Regions from separate parts of the Priestia sp. YIM B13490 genome, predicted to be linked through region 1. Evidence: riboswitches for the same ligand, from Rfam matches in the RefSeq annotation. Region 1 holds a riboswitch; each other region holds the start of a gene.

The links. A riboswitch is a leader RNA that binds a small molecule or an ion and turns the genes downstream of it on or off. The one in region 1 is predicted to bind thiamine pyrophosphate.
Region 2: it holds a riboswitch for thiamine pyrophosphate, as region 1 does, so the genes downstream of both, thiC (phosphomethylpyrimidine synthase ThiC) here and thiM (hydroxyethylthiazole kinase) in region 1, are expected to answer to the same signal.
Region 3: it holds a riboswitch for thiamine pyrophosphate, as region 1 does, so the genes downstream of both, thiT (energy-coupled thiamine transporter ThiT) here and thiM (hydroxyethylthiazole kinase) in region 1, are expected to answer to the same signal.

What each region holds. Positions count from the first base shown of each region.
Region 1 covers NZ_JBHZOT010000003.1:333,152-339,492, reverse strand. Annotated here, with positions in the region: gene ACFX4R_RS11625 (anti-sigma factor) at 1-20, shown strand, start outside; gene ACFX4R_RS11620 (helix-turn-helix transcriptional regulator) at 170-622, opposite strand; gene ACFX4R_RS11615 (hypothetical protein) at 776-1,396, shown strand; RNA gene ssrS (6S RNA) at 1,506-1,683, shown strand; gene ACFX4R_RS11605 (pyridoxamine 5'-phosphate oxidase family protein) at 1,831-2,259, shown strand; gene thiE (thiamine phosphate synthase) at 2,287-2,931, opposite strand; gene thiM (hydroxyethylthiazole kinase) at 2,945-3,751, opposite strand; TPP riboswitch at 3,828-3,936, opposite strand; gene ACFX4R_RS11590 (MFS transporter) at 4,129-5,346, opposite strand; gene ACFX4R_RS11585 (TetR/AcrR family transcriptional regulator) at 5,443-6,042, opposite strand.
Region 2 covers NZ_JBHZOT010000018.1:26,866-33,206, reverse strand. Annotated here, with positions in the region: gene ACFX4R_RS26815 (glutamate/proton symporter GltT) at 1-705, opposite strand, end outside; cyclic di-AMP (ydaO/yuaA leader) riboswitch at 812-951, opposite strand; gene ACFX4R_RS26810 (undecaprenyl-diphosphate phosphatase) at 1,225-2,049, opposite strand; gene ACFX4R_RS26805 (hypothetical protein) at 2,507-2,797, shown strand; TPP riboswitch at 2,879-2,993, shown strand; gene thiC (phosphomethylpyrimidine synthase ThiC) at 3,107-4,876, shown strand; gene ACFX4R_RS26795 (hypothetical protein) at 4,854-5,042, shown strand; gene ACFX4R_RS26790 (VanZ family protein) at 5,156-5,611, opposite strand; gene ACFX4R_RS26785 (Ger(x)C family spore germination protein) at 5,809-6,341, opposite strand, start outside.
Region 3 covers NZ_JBHZOT010000003.1:714,170-720,510, reverse strand. Annotated here, with positions in the region: gene ACFX4R_RS13575 (hypothetical protein) at 27-395, shown strand; gene ACFX4R_RS13570 (amino acid permease) at 432-1,871, opposite strand; lysine riboswitch at 1,974-2,158, opposite strand; TPP riboswitch at 2,333-2,433, shown strand; gene thiT (energy-coupled thiamine transporter ThiT) at 2,466-3,074, shown strand; gene ACFX4R_RS13560 (ethanolamine ammonia-lyase reactivating factor EutA) at 3,231-4,649, shown strand; gene ACFX4R_RS13555 (ethanolamine ammonia-lyase subunit EutB) at 4,676-6,046, shown strand; gene eutC (ethanolamine ammonia-lyase subunit EutC) at 6,061-6,341, shown strand, end outside.

The DNA.
Region 1 (6,341 bases):
GTACGTTAATGAATCAGTAGTGGCTGAGACAAAAGTATAGCAGTGGAAGAAAAATCCGAACGATAAATCAAGACTCTTAATGGAGAATCAAATTCGTTCGGATTTTTTTATGGATAGAGTGAACGTAGGTTTCATATATGCAGTGATTTTGTTATGTCCCGGCCTCTTTTTATTCATTCGTTAATTGTTCAAACCTTTTTACCGCTTCGCTTTTATCAAATGAACTAAACCATCGATAGTCTTGGTCATCTAAAATGCGATAGTGCTGACTAATCATATTTTGCTGCAGACGAAAAAAGCCTTCTTTTTGAATTTCTTTCCACCATACTCTTCCTCCGAGCGTTTTATCTTTTGGAGAAGATACGCCGTTATGAGCAATGATTTCTACTACTTCTAAAGGAACGTCTCCCAAAACCGATTGAAGGATTTCACTGTCACCAAACAAACCGCATACTGCAACAGTGGTCGTCCACCCTGCTTCTGTGCGCCCTTTTTCAATTTGAACCAATGTTTTTTTAGAAATACCAATGACTTCAGCCATTCTGTCTTGTGAATAGTTTCTTTCTAAACGAATTAATCGTATTTTATCCGATACTGATTTAATTACTTCTTGTTTATTCATTTTCACAGCCCTTTCTTTCTATACACGTACATTTCTTTAGTGTAATATTACACCTAATTAAAGAAGAGTTTCAAGCGTTTCCCTTCGTCACAAGACGGGGAAATATACTGAAATGGTTTTTGTACACTAAAACAATTAAAAGGAGTTGAGAATATGTATATCATTGTATGGGCTATGCTTGTACTATACGCCTTGCTGCTAGCTCCAGGAGCAAGCGCCGGTAATGATTTGCTGTTTAAAAATCTTATCACAGGAAATTTTCAACAGGTAGATCCGCTCGTGGTTATAGTATTCTCTTTTTTAGGACTTTTCCCAGTATTGTTTATGGTAATGATCTGTAAAAAAGATACATACAAACTGCTTGGATGGCCATTTTCTCTTCTATCATTTGCGCTTGGAGCTTTTTCTCTTTTGTTCTATTATCATTGGAAAGGACAAAAAGTTCGAACACGTTCGCGTATTCCTTCACGTTTCATTGCTATCATTTCTTCTCGTCTATGGATTGGATTATGCTTAGCGCTCACGATTGCAGGTTACGCATACGGGCTATCCTTAGGTTCAATAAAAGCTTATGGAGATGCTTTTATGCAGTCACAGCTTGTTAGCGTGATGACCGCTGATTTTTTTGTTTTAACGTGGCTTTCTTACTCCGTTATGACAAAAGAAAGGATAGCATCCCGGCCTTACCTTCTTTTATGTTTCATTCCAGTTGCGGGCCCTTTTCTTATTTTGTTGCTGTTTCCCCGCCAAGATGTTAGAGAAGAAAAACTTTAAATAAAAGTCTTGCGTTCCATTCATTATTCCGTTATAATCATTTCTTGTACGATGAAAGTTGATTAATTAGAAAACATTTATATATCGGCATTTTATTTACATTTGTTATACATACCTGCGCTGTGCGTATACTCATGTTGTCTTAAACCTTTGAGTGTTAAAAGGGAGCTCAAAATTTAGCTGCAGATAGCACGCCCTTCTTGGGACGCTAAACCCAGCTATGAGGGCACCCACCTAGTAGATCTGGGTATTTAAGACACTTAGGGTTACGGCAGTGCGGGCTTATTTTTTAGTTAGCTGTAGCTAGCTTTTTTTATTTTTCATTTTACTAGTTTACATAATTATTTTATTGTTAACTTATATTTTTTTTAGACATGTATGTTTTATTTATCTTCGATTGAGGAACATAAAAAGTAATAAAGGAGATGGATAAAATGAATGAACAAAAAATTGCTAAAAAAGTAAACGAAGTATTAGAAGGAAATCGTGTAGGAACATTAGCCACAGTTGTAAACAACAAACCCCACTCTCGCTATATGACATTCTTTAGCGATGAAGATGGTATCGCTCTTTACACACCAACAAATATCAATACACATAAGGCAGAGGAAATCGAAGCCAATCCGAACGTGCACGTACTATTGGGCTACAGCGGCGAAGGATATGGCGATCAATACTTAGAATTATCTGGTACAGCTGTTCTTCGTACTGGTGATCAATTAAAAGGGCGTATATGGAACGATCACATGAAAGAATGGTTTGACGGTCCAAATGACCCTGAGTATGTTGTTCTTGAAATTACGCCGAACGAAATTCGCTTTATGAATGAAGGCGAAGAAACTCCTCAAACTGTTCAGCTATAATAAAAAAGCGCACACTGTGCGCTTTTTTTATTTTCTTACCGCTTCTTTCAATTGAGCTGCTTTTTCTTTTGGAGACGCTGCTAAGCTAATCGCGGTAATAATAGAAACGCCATCTGCACCTGCTTCTACTACTTGTTTGGCATTTTCAGGCGTGATCCCGCCGATTCCTACAATTGGAAAGTCAATATTCTGGTTTCGCACTTCTTCAATTAACTTTGTACCTTGCACTGCTTTTGCGTCTTTTTTTGTAGAAGTAGGAAAAACAGGTCCCATTCCTACATAATCCGCCCCGTCTTTTATCGCTTGCTGCAGCTCTTGTACATTATGAACAGAGACGCCCACAATTCCTTTTCCTATTTTCTCTCGAACAATATGAGCTTTTTCATCTTCTTGTCCAATATGAACGCCATCTGCTTGTAAGCGGATCGCTAAGTCCAGATCATCATTCACCACAAAAGGAACGCTGTGCTGCTGACAAATTTGCTGAAGTTCCTTCGCCAGCTGATATTTCGCTTCTCCTGTTAAGGCACCCTCGCCTTTTTCACGGAATTGAAACACGGTAACGCCGCCTTCAATTGCTTCTTTCAACACTTCTTTCGGCTCTTTTTTACAGTTATTGCTGCCCATTATAAAATAAACTTGCAGCAGCTTTTTGATTTCTTCATTTGTCATTTTCCGGCTCCTTTTAACGTTGATGTACTCTTGCATATGATTCAATATCCTGCCCAGATAAAAGATGAAGCTGATTTAACAGCTCAATTTGAAAGCTTCCCGGTCCTTCTTCACCTTTTTTCGCTGCGGCGATTTCACCTGCCACTCCGTAAAAACTTAAAGCAGCAACGCTTGCCTCGACATATTCTTTTTCTACAGCAGCGAAAGCTCCTATAATTGATGTTAGCAGACACCCAGTCCCCGTCACTTTCGTAAATAACGGGTGACCGTTGTCTACTGTATACGTTTTGTTTCCATCTGTGATTACATCTTGTTTACCCGTGATAACAATCACCGTATCTAATTTGTTCGCTGCTTTTTCAGCAAGTTCAATGACGTCTCCTTGCCCTTCTAATGAATCAACGCCTTTAATGAGCCATGACTCGCCTACGACATTCGCAACTTCAGCAGCGTTACCACGAATAACTGCCATATTTAATTCTTCTACAAGCTGACGTGCTACTTCTGTACGAAACGGTGTCGCTCCGGCTCCTACAGGATCGAAAATAACCGGCACGCCATTTTCATTTGCTGATTTTCCTGCTATTCTCATCGCTTCTACTTCTTGAGCCGTCAGTGTACCCATATTTAAGACAAGCGCTCCGGCGATTCGTGCCATGTCAGCCACTTCTTCCTTCGCATAAGCCATAACAGGTGAAGCTCCTAGTGCAAGCAGTCCATTTGCTGTAAAGTTGGTTACCACAACATTCGTAATATTATGAACAAGCGGACTTGTATCTCTTACTTTTTCTAATTGAGCTGAAATTTTACTAATATCCATGTTTTTTTCACTCTTTTCATTTAGTTTTAACACTGCAAAAAAAAGACAAAAAAGCACCTTGCATGCGCAAAGTGCTTTGGTATGTACTCACATTCCCTGCGCTGGCATTATCCAACAGGTTCAAATGGTCAACAGGCGTCCCTGTACTCTCAGCCTGCCCCGCGCAAGCTCCCATACTATTCTTGTTACGTTTAAAGTTTACTATTAACCTTTTTTATTTGCAACCATTTCACTGTTTTGCCGATAAAATAAAGCTTCTCTATAGGGTGAGTGGCGCTTTAAACCTTACACCATTCCTAAAAGAATAATCAATAGACCTCCAGTAAGCTACTCGAGGTCTTCAATTCCCTAAGAATTCTATCATTTTTTCCTTATGGTTATTTCTCTTGAACCGCTTGATTTCTCACAGCTGTTTTTCTGTCCTTCCCTGCTCTTAAAGATAAAAGAAAACAAAGCAGCAGTACAAGTGCAGCTGATACGTACGGATAATTAATGTTTATATCAAAAAGAAAGCCTGCTACAACGGGTCCAATAATATTCCCAAGACTTGTATAAGCAGAATTTAGTCCGGCTACATACCCTTGGTCGTCTTGTGCCATCATCGACATTTGCGTGCTGATTGCCGGACGTAAAATATCTGTTGCTAAAAAGACGATGAATGTCACAACAATAATAAGCCAGTACGTGTGCACAAACAGCGTAAGTAAAATAAAAAGTCCCGTCATCATCAAGCAAAACGAAATCACTCTTTTTTCACCAAACTTATTTAAAATCCAGCCAAAAATCGTAACCTGCACTACGGCCCCCGCAATAGAGCCAAACGTAATAACAAACGCAATATCTTTGGGCGTAAAGCTAAATTTATGATCAACAAATAGCGAAAAAATCGTTTCATAATTGGATAATCCAAACGATGTCACAAAAACAATAATTAAACTTAGAAAATAAGGTTCTTTATAGGAATTCATAAGCTGGAGTAGCAGCCGATCTTCTTTTGGATTCTCATTGTTTGAAACAGCATGATTTTGTACAGGACGAGACTCTGGCAAAACCAAAAGCGTAATCACTGCAGCCAAGCCTCCTGCTACTGCGGCCATATAAAATGGTACACGCATGCCGTATTCAGCTAAAAAGCCGCCGATACCAGGTCCAATAATAAATCCTGTTGTAATCGCCGCCGTCACATAGCCCATTCCTTTAGCACGTTCTTTAGCAGACGTCACGTCCGCTGTATAGGCCATAACAGCAGGCATAATGAGCGCGGCCCCGACACCGCCTAACATTCTTGATACAAATAATAAAAGAGGTGTACTCACTGAACCAAAGAACCATTCAGACAAGGCAAAAACAATCATTCCCGCTACAATAATTTTCTTTCTCCCTAACGAATCTGATAACCGACCCGCTAAAGGTGAAAACAAAAATTGAGTCAGTGAAAACACCGCTACTAAGAGGCCCATCACGCTGCCGTTGATATGAAGCTCCGTCATATATGTTGGCATAATTGGAATAACGAGACCGATTCCTGTAAAAATAATAAAAATGTTTAGCATGAGCAGCAAAATCGCCGCTCGATTTCTTAACAATAATGACATATAAACCTCCTGATTACAAAAATACTGAACGTTCGGTCTATAAAAATACAAAATAATGAGGGATTACTCATTACCGCAATAAGCATCCCCGATTATTTAAGAAGACCTTGCTATAATTCCATTTAAAAATACATCGATTGCTGAATGGTATAGCTGCAAGGCATTTTCCGTGTTCGTTTTTCGAGACATGCGGCTCATTCCAACAAACAGCCCTTCTAAAATCACTGCAAGCTGTTCTGCATTTTTAGGAGAAAACTCTCCTTCATCAATGCCTTTTTGCAAAAGCTCCCGGTTAAACTCCACGTGTCGTTTCACCATCTCATCAATTCGCTCTTCGATGTCGCTGCCCTTTTCCTCGTTGTTAAAAAACTCATCGGCAGCTTTCGTAAGAGGATGATTTAAATCATCTAAAATGATTTGCTCCGCAATTCCAAAAAGCTTATCTCTTGTTGTTTTGTAAAGAGACTCTCTTTCTTTCCAGTTTCGTTCCCACTCGAGATCCCATTCGTCTATTAAATAGAGAAAAAGCCCTTCTTTACTTTTAAAGTGATAATAAATATTCCCTTTACTGCTTCCCGTAGCTTCTACAATTTCCTCAACAGATGTAGCTTTATAGCCTTTTTGAGAAAACAATGCTTTAGCGGCATCTGCCACTTTTCTTTTGGTTTGTTCACTTTGAAGCTTTTTTTTATTCAAGCTATTTCCACCGCCCCGCACATTTATTATTTATACTGAACATTCGTTTTGTATTATCTGACACTTATACTACATAGGAAAATCTTTTTTGTCTAGTGAAAAAACCTAGTTTATACCTTTTTATATGAATTATGACAAAACAAAAAACAAAGAGGTTGAGACATAACTAAATCAACCGCTAGAAGTCACTACATATATGAAACCTACGTTCACCATCACCATAAAAAATCCGAACGAGTTGGATTCTTCATCAAGAATCTTGATTCATCGTTCGGATCTTCTTTGACTAAAATACTTTT
Region 2 (6,341 bases), on a different contig from region 1:
GAAAATTAACGCTAAGTAAACTAAGATAACAAGCTTTCCTAATGAAAGGAGTGAATCTAAGCCGAATTTTGAAACTGTTACACCAATTAAAGCAAATACACCAATTGGCGCCACTTTCATTACAAGGTTTACCACGTGAAACATTGCGTGAGAAACACCGTCGAAGAATTGTACAACTGGCTTTCCTCTTTCCCCAATTGCCGCTACTCCTAGTGCAAATAACACTGTAAAGAAGATAATTGCTAGCATATCTCCTTCAACAATTGACTGGAAAAAGTTTGTCGGAACAATGTGTAAGAAAGTTTCAGCCACTGACTTTCCTTCTTGCTGTTTGGATGTTTCAACATATTGTGAAATATCACTCTTCTGTGCTGAATGAATGTCTACACCTTGCCCAGGATGAAAAATATTAGCAACCAATACACCGATTATAATTGCAAAAGTCGTAATAATTTCAAAATAGAGAATGGTTTTAACGCCGAGCTTTCCGACCTGTTTGCCGCTCCCTGCTCCTGCAACTCCAACGACTAAGCTTGAGATAACAATTGGAATAACAATCATCTTAATTAATCTTAAAAATAGGTCTCCTAGCGGCTGTAGGTATGTTACTACACGCGGATCGTTAAACCAAATTACCCCTACAAGAACACCGAGGATTAATCCGGTAAAAATCTGCGTAGCCAAACCAAAACGAATTTTTTTCATAGATGTACCTCCCCAAAGATGTATGACATTTGTATATACTTTTCTGAAAAAACAAAAAAAGACTATTCTTAAGAAAGAACAGCCTTTTACTTACGCTATTTTGGGCTCTTTCTCTCAATAAAGCAAACGGGGTTAACTGTCGGATTCGGAATTGAGAGTTTCCTACCTTTTGTAAGGATTCACCCCAAGGCAGCTTTACTGCCGATAATGATTCCCCCGCTCTATACGATTAAGCTTATTATTCAGTTTTTATAAAATTAAAACGATCTATACGTTGTCATACGTTTTTTACAGTCAATAAAACTAAACAGAAGTCTTACTTTTACTTAACTTTATACTGCACAAATATTAATTTACTATTTTTCGACACGTTTTGTCAATACCCATGTTTATAAAACGCTTTCAAAAGGCGATAATATATATTTATACAAAAAAGCTATTGCAATGTTGCAATAGCTTTTTCTTGCTCTTTGAGTCTCTATTAGAAGTTTAAGGGACTAAAGAACACGCATGTTTATTTTATAAAAATACAAAATATAGAATAGCTGCTAACACAATTCGATATAGTGCAAATGGTACTAATTTGATACGATTAATTAATTTCAGGAAAAAGCGAATAGACACCAGCGCAAAAATAAAGGCGCTGATAAAACCAGCAATAAAAAACGGTAGTGCATCTGATGTGAAATACTGCCAGTTTTTAACCAATGAAAGTCCACTTGCTCCTGCCATGATTGGCACTGCCATAATAAATGTAAAATCTGCCGCTGCCTTATGGCTCATTCCAAGAAGAACCCCTCCTGAAATCGTGGAGCCTGAACGAGAAAAACCTGGCCAAAGAGCAATACATTGAAACAGTCCTATACCCAGTGCTTGTCCATAAGACATTTGGTCCACCGTCTCTACACGCGGACGTTTAGGTCCAAACAAATCTGCTAGAATCATTAATACAGCTCCGACTACTAAGCCAATTAGCACCGTATTTAAAGAAAACAAATGTTCATCAATGTAATCATCAAACAAAAGACCTAACACTCCTGCGGGTAACAGACCAACAATTACTTGCATTAAATTCAAACGATTTGTCGGTCCAATTGGAGCGGCTGGCTTTTTTCCCAATCCTAATAAATTAATGAAACGATCTTTAAAAATAACTACTACTGCTAAGATCGACCCTAGCTGAATAACAATTTTAAATGTATTAGCTACGGGAGATGAAAATAATTCTTTTGAATTTAACCACAGGTCATCCACAATAATCATATGCCCAGTTGACGAAACAGGAGCAAACTCTGTTAAACCTTCTACAATCCCTAAAATGATTGCTACAATAATTTCCCACATAAAGCTATATACCTTGCCTTTCTTTCAAATTAATAAGCTTATCGCTTCGTTTTCCATGCTCAACTATTTTCCTATTTTGACACTTGCTTTTTTATCATAATTGTTAAAACTATGAAATACAATGTGTATTTGCAAAAAGATAAGAATCTTTAATAATTTGTAATAAAAACCCTACATGCTATAACCAAAAAACAAGATATCAGCTTTTATTTGTTTTAAAAAGCAGTCGCTATGTTCGGTATAAATTCCGGGTCCTTAGCTAAAAATGAATCATCTAGACTATTTTTCTTTAGTGTGAAAAAATGACTAAATCATTATGTTTTTTCCATCCCCTTTACTGTCATCTATCATTTTAATCAACTAGTGCTTGCTTATACGACATATCCCCTAAGTAATTTGAAACTTTTTTCTCTCTTTTCTCGTATATAGTAGTATCTTTTTTAGGAGGCTTTTTACTATGAATGGAAATGTACGTACAATGAAATGGGTCACTGCTGGGTATGAAGCCTTGCTGGGAATTCCTTTAATTGGCGCGGGGATTGTTATGGGCTTTAGTTATACTCCTCTTTTTATTGGATTTATTCTTCATGCTATCACACTCATTTTAGCTAATAGACGAGGGTTATCTGCGTATGGAAACATACTAGGGATTGTTACTTCACTGGTTGCTTGGATTCCATTTTTAGGGTTTGTTATGCACATTATTACAGCTATTGTGATTGCAATCGATGCTGCTAGACAACGTTGATTGTCTAGCTTTTTTTATTTAAGGGTTGATTTTTTACCGAATGATGGTAAACTTAAGCCGTAAATTGAATAATTTAAATGTTATTTCTACTAGGGGTGTCTGATAGCTCAGACTGAGAGAAGAGTGCTATAAAACTCTTTAACCCTTTGAACCTGATTTGGGTTATACCAGCGGAGGGAAGTAGTCTTGAAAAGAATAGTATATGTTTATTCTTTTTTCGCCTATTCCATCGGGTTCTGTCTATCACAGAACCCGATTTTTTTATGGTTCGGTATAGCTACACTTTATGCGAAACCGGAGGAATATGTAATGTCAAAACAAAATGTATCAGTTTCTATGAAAAAGCCTTTTCCAAACAGTCACAAAGTATATGTCCAAGGATCCAGAGAAGATCTTAAAGTGCCTATGCGTGAAATCCATCAGTCTCCTACTACAGGATCTTTTGGGGAAGAAGAAAATAATCCCGTACGTGTATACGACACGAGTGGTGTTTATACAGATCCCTGTTATGAAATTAATTTACAAAAAGGATTACCGGCTCTGCGCGAAAAGTGGATTGCAGAACGAAACGATGTAGAAACATATCAAGGCCGTACGGTTCAGCCACAGGATAACGGTTATTATGATGGTGATCCAAGAGATCAGTACGAGCGCTTTATCACTAATCGTTTACCTTTGCGCGCGAAAAAAAATCAAAATGTAACGCAAATGCACTATGCGAAAAAAGGAATCATCACGCCCGAAATGGAATTTATCGCTATTCGTGAACAGATGGATCCTGAAGTCGTGCGTGAAGAAGTAGCAAGAGGACGTGCCATTATCCCTAATAATATCAATCACCCTGAGAGCGAACCGATGATTATCGGCCGCAAATTCCACGTGAAAATCAATGCTAATATCGGAAATTCAGCTATTCGTTCAGCTATTGAAGATGAAGTAGAAAAAATGACATGGGCAACGCGTTGGGGAGCCGATACAATTATGGATTTATCAACAGGAAAGGATATCCACACAACGCGCGAATGGATTATCCGCAACTCGCCTGTTCCTGTAGGGACTGTTCCTATTTACCAAGCGCTTGAAAAAGTAAAAGGTGTTGCAGAAGATCTAACGTGGGAAGCATATCGCGATACATTAATTGAACAAGCGGAGCAAGGTGTTGATTACTTTACTATTCACGCAGGTGTTCTTTTACGCTATATTCCTCTGACAGCGAAACGTACGACAGGTATTGTTTCACGCGGAGGATCCATCTTGGCGCAGTGGTGTTTAGCTCATCATGAAGAGAACTTTTTATATACTCGCTTTGAAGAAATCTGTGAAATCTGTAAAGCATACGATATTTCTATTTCGCTTGGCGATGGGCTGCGTCCTGGTTCCATTGCAGATGCTAATGATGAGGCACAGTTCGGTGAATTAGAAACGCTTGGTGAATTAACTAAAATTGCTTGGAAACACGATGTTCAAGTTATGATTGAAGGCCCTGGACATGTCCCTATGCACCTCATCAAAGAAAACGTAGATAAACAAATGGAAATATGCCAAGAAGCTCCCTTCTATACTCTTGGACCGCTTACAACCGACATCGCTCCAGGCTATGACCATATTACATCAGGTATCGGGGCTGCAATGATTGGCTGGTTTGGGACAGCTATGCTTTGCTACGTAACCCCAAAAGAACATTTAGGTCTGCCAAATAAAGAAGACGTTCGAGAAGGCGTTATCACCTATAAAATTGCTGCGCATGCCGCTGACCTAGCAAAAGGCCATCCAGGAGCACAAAAACGCGATAACGCGCTGTCTAAAGCAAGATTTGAATTTAGATGGAATGATCAATTTAACCTGTCACTAGATCCAGAGCGCGCAAAAGAATATCACGATGAAACACTTCCCGCTGAAGGTGCTAAAACAGCCCATTTCTGTTCAATGTGTGGACCTAAATTCTGTTCGATGCGTATTTCTCAAGATATTCGTAACATGGCTCAAGAAAATGAAAAAGATGTAAACGAAGTAAGAAAAGAAGGAATGAAAGAAAAAGCTAAAGAGTTTGTTAACAGTGGTTCAAATATCTATCAATAATGAAGTAGAACAGCTTAAAGAACAAATTAAGCAGCTTGAAAGAAAGTTATTATTTGTTCAGCAAAATTGTCAGCACATTATCGTTGAATCCTCACATTCTTCCGTAAGACGCTGCATTAAGTGTTTCTATCAACAAGAGGCAGTGGCTAGGACAAAAGTATTTTAGTTGAAGAAAGATCCGAACGATTCATCGTTCGGATCTTTTCATTGTGATGGTAAACGTAGACTTCATATCTGTAGCTGCTTTCTAGCTATTGATTCAGTTATGTCTCCATCTCTTTATCTTTTTTTGAAACGTGCTTTCAGCACGTTCTTGGCCCAATATAGTATTTTAATAATAACCCAGCCTATAAATGTACCTAGCGTATTCAAAAAGATATCATCAATATCAAATACTCGTTCCGTTAGCTTGTACTGTAAAATTTCAATTAGAAAACTGATTAAGAAACCCGTCGTAAACACTTGAATAAAACCGTCAAACCACTTCATAAACAAAGGAATAAACATTCCAAGCGGCGCAAACATCACGATATTCCCCAGTATATTTGTCAGAGTGAGCATTATATTCCCGCTGTCCCACATCAGACGGATCGTGCTAAATAAATCCAAGTTCATTGCTTTTCCGTAAACATGTTCGTTTTCCCGTATGAGAGTAGCATAAATGACCACTGCTGTATATGCAATAAATAGAATGAACATGACTTTTTTAACGATTGACCTGATGCTTACATTCACTTCAACATCACCTTCTTTGACTCCCAAAACCGTTTATTATTATCTATATGTACCCGTCCACTGCTTTCATTCGTAGTGAATGCATTTACATGCTTTTTTATCCTATCACATCAATAAATAAATACAATTCCCTTTTTATTATTTTGTAAACTAAAATTTTTTCACTTAAAAAAGCCATGCTTTTCGCATGACTTTTGTTAATTAATAATTCCACGATGGATAATTTCCACTTGTACTTTCGGATTAATCGAGATGTTTTTATAATCCTGTCTCCATTTAAGCCTTTCCCATATACTCGGATGATAAGCGGCTACTTCTCTTCCTATTTCAAGAAAATCGCAGTTAGCTTTTTGCAACTTTACAACTACTTTTTCTGCTTTCTTTTGTAGAACTTTTTCAATTTCTTCCTGTACATTTTTTATTAATGCAGGGGATGACATTTCGTTTTTAGTGAATTCATTAATGCTTACTTTTACATGTAGTGGTATGGTCACTTTTACCCCGTGAATCGCATCCGGCTTAACGTTCATCTTTGCTTTAGCGTCTGACACATCATACGATACTACATACTTTTGGTCATGTATGGTAATTTTGTCACTCATAATCATATATTTATCTTTTTGATTTCCTAATAAAAGAAGCACCTTGGATTCCTCAGGATTTAATGTAATGCCTGAAAATTTATCTTTATTAAACAAAGCTGTACCGATTACATCAACGGTCTTATTTT
Region 3 (6,341 bases), 380 kb from region 1:
TTTTAATACGAAAGGTGTTAGCTATCATGAATACACGTTTTCAATATCAGCATCTAAGAGCTATTCCAAAGACATGGTCAAAAAAAGAACTGCATATCCAGCTGAATAGAATCAAACACAATTCTGAACTATCTACTATAGCAGCAGATCCACTTTTTCATCTGTTAGAATGTACCCATTCGGGCCTTCAAACTAAACAAGAAATCATAGACTACATCCAAAGCATTCCTACTCATCAACTTCCATCTTTTGTAACCCATTTAAGCAGGTTAGTTCAGCGTATTTATTATATAGAAGCTGCTGATTACTGTAATCGTCCCCTCAAAGGTTATATGCTTGTTATGAAAAATCAGCCCGCCTATATATCTCTTCATTTTGCTGATCAGATCACATAAAAAAAGCTCTCTATTCTTTTGAATAGAGAGCTTTTTTTATTCGTATTTTTTCACTGTTACTTGGCATTCTTTTAACGGAATAAGTTTTGACTTTTTCGTCCATTTGTATCCTAACCAAACAATTAAGAATAAAGGAAGTCCGATATAAGAAACAAGTACACCGTACCAGTCAATCGAATCACCCATAAACGCCGAATAGTTTTGACCTAAAATGACAACAGCACATAAAATAAAGGCAAAGATAGGACCAAACGGGAAAAGTTTTGCATGATATGGAAGTTCACTCAAATCATGACCTTGGGCAACAAATGCTCTTCTAAAACGATAGTGGCTGATGGCAATTCCTAACCAAGCAATAAAACCAGACATACCAGAAGCGTTAAGTAACCACGTGTATACCGCACCGTCTCCAAAAAATGAAGCACCAAATGCAAGTGTACCGACAAGTGCCGTTGCGATTAAAGCATTCACTGGAACGCCTCGTTTATTCACTTTTGCTAAGAACCTTGGTGCTTTTCCATCTTTCGCTAAGTTCCACAGCATACGCGTAGAAGCATACATACCTGAGTTACCAGCAGATAAAACGGCTGTTAAAATAACGGCATTGATAGCTGATGCTGCAAACGCCAGACCTGCTCGTTCGAATATTAAAGTAAATGGACTTACTCGCACATCATCACTTGCTAATGAATCGGCTGTGTATGGAATAAGCATTCCGATAACAAAAATAGCTAAAATATAAAATAACAAGATGCGCCAGAAGACTTGTTTAACTGCGCGAGGAACCGTTTTTTCCGGATCTTCACTTTCTCCAGCTGCGACTCCAAGCAACTCTGTTCCTTGAAATGAAAAACCAGCAGCCATAAAAATACCTAAGACAGTAAAGAATCCACCGTGAATGGGTCCATCACCAAGCGTGAAGTTTTTAAACCCTGGTGCTTCATTGTTAAAGATACCAAAAATCATCATAATGCCAATAACTAAAAAGATGATAACCGTTACTACTTTAATTAACGAAAACCAAAATTCAGATTCACCAAATCCTCTTACAGAAAGGTAGTTAAGCCCAAACATAATTAATAAAAACAGGGCACTCCATAAAATAGAAGAAGAGTTTGGGAACCAAAATTTCATAATAAGGGCTCCAGCAGATAATTCAGCTGCAATCGTAATAGCCCAGTTATACCAATAGTTCCAGCCGAGAGCGAAACCAAAGGATGGATCTACAAACCGAGACGCATACGTACTAAATGAACCGGCTTCAGGCATATAAGCTGCGAGCTCCGCTAGGCTGGTCATCAAAAAGTAAACCATGACACCAATGATAGCGTAAGCTAAAAGCGCTCCCCCAGGTCCTGCTGTGTGAATTGCTCCACCACTTGCTAGGAATAAGCCGGTTCCGATGGCTCCTCCTAATGAAATCATCGTTAAGTGGCGAGATTTCAACCCACGTTTTAATTCTTGCTGCTCTTGCATAGATAAATACTCCTTTCGAATGTACGGAAAGAGACGGGATAACATAAAAAAAGCCCGCAGTATATGTGCGCGCTTTTAAATCTGAAAACCGCGTCAACCTTCCGTGAAGATAGCTCTTCACATCACTCGCATGATGTGACAGTTCTGTTCCTGTTCGGAGACAGCCCCAGCTTAAATCAACCGAGAAGTGATCTAAACTTCGGCAATTTTTCCTTTCAAGCAACATCCTCAATGTTCTCTGCATTTCCGTTGCTTTACTATTAAAAACTGCGACCTCTACCTCATCGATTAGGATGAGGGTTTTTTATATTCATTTGACATAAAAGAAGTATACCAAATACTAAAACGATTGTCATTATAAAAAATAGATTCAGAAAATAGAAACATCTTTGAAATCTCTCGAATCTATTTTGCTACATATGGTATAATGAATGTTGTCATAATACTACATAAATATCCGAACGTACCACAGGGGGAGCCGCCGTGCTGAGAGTGAACAAATTGTTCAGACCCTTCGAACCTGTTAGTTAACGCTAGCGTAGGAATGTGGGAATAGTAGCATATATTTGCTTACTCCTGTGTAAACCGTTTGATATGAATGATTCAAAAACAGGAGTGAGAAACGTGAATAAAGCATTACCTTTACAGGCTAAAATTGAAATAGCTATTTTTGCAGCATTAGCACTTCTACTTGATCTTTTGCCTTCCATTAAGATTGCAACGGCTGTGAGTATTTCGTTCTCCATGGTGCCCATTTTTATTATGTGCTTTCGCTGGGGAGTAAAAGGCGGGGCTCTATCTGGTCTATTATGGGGGCTGTTGCAGTTGGCAACAGGAACGGCTTATATTTTAACAGCGCTACAAACGTTTATTGAATATATTGTGGCTTTTGCTTTTATAGGTTTTGGAGGTATTTTTTCGCAATCTATTAAAACAAATTTAGCTAACAATAACAGATCAAAAGCTTTTGTTTTGATTGTTTTATCCCTTGTTATCGGCAGCTTCGCACGGTATTTCTGTCACTTTATTGCGGGTATTATTTTTTGGGGATCATATGCGCCAAAGGGTATGTCCGCTCTATGGTATTCTTTTTCAATGAACGGTATTTCAATGGTAGGGTCACTAATAGCCTGCTTAATCATTCTTTCACTATTAATTCCATCCGCATCAAGAATGATTGTAACTAAATCACACTCATCATAAGCAAAAAGACTAAATCTACCAAGATTTAGTCTTTTTTGTCATTTGTCACCTTTGTTTACACAAAAGTGTGTCAGGTTTGATAACATAGTTAGTGAAATATTCAAAAAACTGTTTTATGATAATCACCATATTCAAACGAGATAAGGGATTGATAGCATGCTACAGAAATGGATAACGAGCATAGGTTTAGATATCGGAACAAGCACAACAAAACTGATTGTAAGCAAGCTGTTAATAGCAAATCAACAAAATCAGTTTACGCTGCCAGGCTGTCAAATTATTGATCGTCGCGTAACGTATGTAAGTTCTATCTACACCACCCCTATGCTAAACGATGTTGAAATCGATGTTCAAAGATTAACGGTACTACTAGAACAAGAGTATAAGAACGCAGGAATCTCCTTAGATCAAGTGGAGGCAGGTGCTGTGATCATCACAGGAGAAACGGCCAGAAAGCAAAATGCAGAAAGTATCGTTCACTATCTAGCCGAACATGCTGGGGATTTTGTTGTTGCAACAGCCGGCGCTGACTTAGAGGGAATATTAGCAGCAAAAGGATCGGGAGCAATAGAGCGTTCTGCTGAAACAAATGCAGTAATTGCCAATATTGATGTAGGAGGAGGCACTGCTAACATCGCTTTATGTCAAAATGGAAAAGTGATAGAAACGTTTACACTGCATGTAGGCGGGAGATTAATTCGACTAAATGAAGACGGTCTTGTTACCTACGTTTCGTCTCATTTAACTGAATTTTTGAAAAATAATTCTTTGACACTGCGAGAAGGTGAAAAAGCAGCATTTGAAAAGCTCTCGTCTATCTGTCAATTACTAGCTGAAGAAACCGTGAATTATGTAAAAGCGCTGAATCAAAATTCCTCGCTGCTCGTTTCTCCTCATACAAGATCTTCTATACATCCTGAAACGATCATGGTTTCAGGAGGAGTAGGAGCAATGATGGAGAAGCAAAAGCCAATAACAGTGAAGGAAGTGGCCATACACGGAGACGTTGGTCCGCTTCTAGCATATCATTTTCAATCCATCCAAGTATCTCAATCCGCTGAGACAACGCGCGCTACTGTAATTGGGGCTGGTATGCAAAATACAGAAGTTAGCGGATCAACCGTATATATTGGATCGAAGCGGCTGCCGTTAAAAAATATCCCGATTGTAGAGATACCCGTTCAGCAAGAAGAGACGTGGAATCCGCAGCTGTTTCAAGAAAGAGTTCGAGCGGCATGTATGCAGGCTTCAACTATTTTCAGCGCAGAAGACCCCCCTGCTGCTATTGCTTTATCTCATTTTCCTTACTGCAGCTATAAGATGCTTCAAGAATTAGCAAAAATAATAAGCGATGAATTTATTGCTTGTTTTAAGGGAGCTAAGTGCCTCGTTATTCTATGCGAACAAGATATTGCAAAAGCTTTAGGACAAGCACTAGCTAAACAGAGGAAAGAGTTAGAAATTATTTGTTTAGATCAAATTGATTTTACACACGGAGATTACATCGATCTAGGGTTACCAGTAGCCGGAGAAGCGATCTCCGTTTCCGTTAAAACGCTCGCTTTTTCATCATAATCAGCTGAACATACAAGGAGGAAACGATGTTTAAAACTACACGAATGTTAGGAGAAACATTTTCATTTTATAGCTTAAAAGAAATCATGGCCAAAGCAAACGAAGAGCGTTCTGGAGATCAGCTCGCAGGAGTTAGCGCTGAGTCAATGAAAGAACGAATGGCAGCAAAACAAGTTCTAGCTGATATCACACTTGCTGATATTCGAAATTACCCGCTGCTCAGCGCAGATGAAGACAACGTTTCGGCATTAATCGAAAGTCAGATTGATTCATCTGTTTACGACATTATTAAAAATTGGACAGTAGGGGATTTAAGAGAATACATTTTATCCGATCAGCATAGCGGAGAAGACCTTCTTGCACTTAGCAAAGGATTAAGCAGCGAAATGATTGCGGCAGCTACTAAAATTATGTCCAATTTAGATTTAATTCAAGGAGCTGCCAAGATAGAAGTGCAAACTACTTGTCAAACGACTATCGGCCAAAAAGGAGTATTGGCTTCTCGGGCCCAGCCTAATCATCCTTCAGATAACTTAAAGGGAATGAGAGCATCTCTATACGAAGCGTTAAGCTATGGAATTGGAGATGCGGTTATCGGAATTAACCCTGTTATTGATACAACGGATAATATTTACGTGCTTTTAAATGAAACAAAAAATATAATCAACGAATGGTCAATTCCTACTCAAAACTGTGTATTATCACACGTAACGAGTCAAATGAGAGCAATTGAAAAAGGAGCATCAGCAGACTTGATTTTTCAAAGTTTAGCAGGTACAGAAGCTGGTAATGATTCATTTGGAATTTCACTGTCTATGCTTGATGAAGCGACAGCGCTAATTCATGAAAAAGGAACGGCAAAAGGTCCAAACCGCTGGTATTTTGAAACAGGACAAGGTTCTGAACTGTCAGCAGAAGCTCACTATAACATTGATCAAGTAACGCTCGAAGCTAGATGCTACGGCTTAGCTCGTCACTACAAGCCTTTCTTAGTTAATACAGTTGTTGGATTTATTGGACCTGAATACTTATATAACAGCAAACAAGTTCTACGAGCTGGGTTAGAAGATCATTTCATGGGTAAAATGCACGGCCTGCCTATGGGAGTAGACGTATGTTACACCAACCACATGGATGCTGATCAAAATGATATGGATAATTTAAGTATGCTTCTGGGAACAGCTGGAGTGAACTTTGTCATAGGAGTGCCCATGGCTGATGACTGCATGCTAAACTACCAGTCTCTTAGTTATCATGACATTGCAACAGTACGTAATGTGTTAGGCCGTACTCCAACGCCGTTATTTCAAAAGTGGCTTGAAGATCAGCGTATTATGGACAACGGGCGCTTTACATCTAGAGCCGGAGACCCAACTATTTTTATGAATTTGATTTAAGGAAGGTGCTTACTATGATACCAAAGTCAAATCGCGATCCGCTTGAAACACTTAAACAATTTACCCCTGCCCGCATAGGTGTCGGCCGTACAGGAACAAGGCCGCTAACAAAAGACGTTTTATCTTTTCGCACGGATCATGCTGCAGCCGTAGACTCTGTATATGGAGTAGTTTCAGAAGATATTTTAGCCGAGTTTAACCTTTTCTCTGTGAATACACGCGTGGAGTCAAAAGAACATTACTTAAAACGGCCGGATCAAGGAAGGTTATTAGCAGATAACGCTAAGAAAGAAAT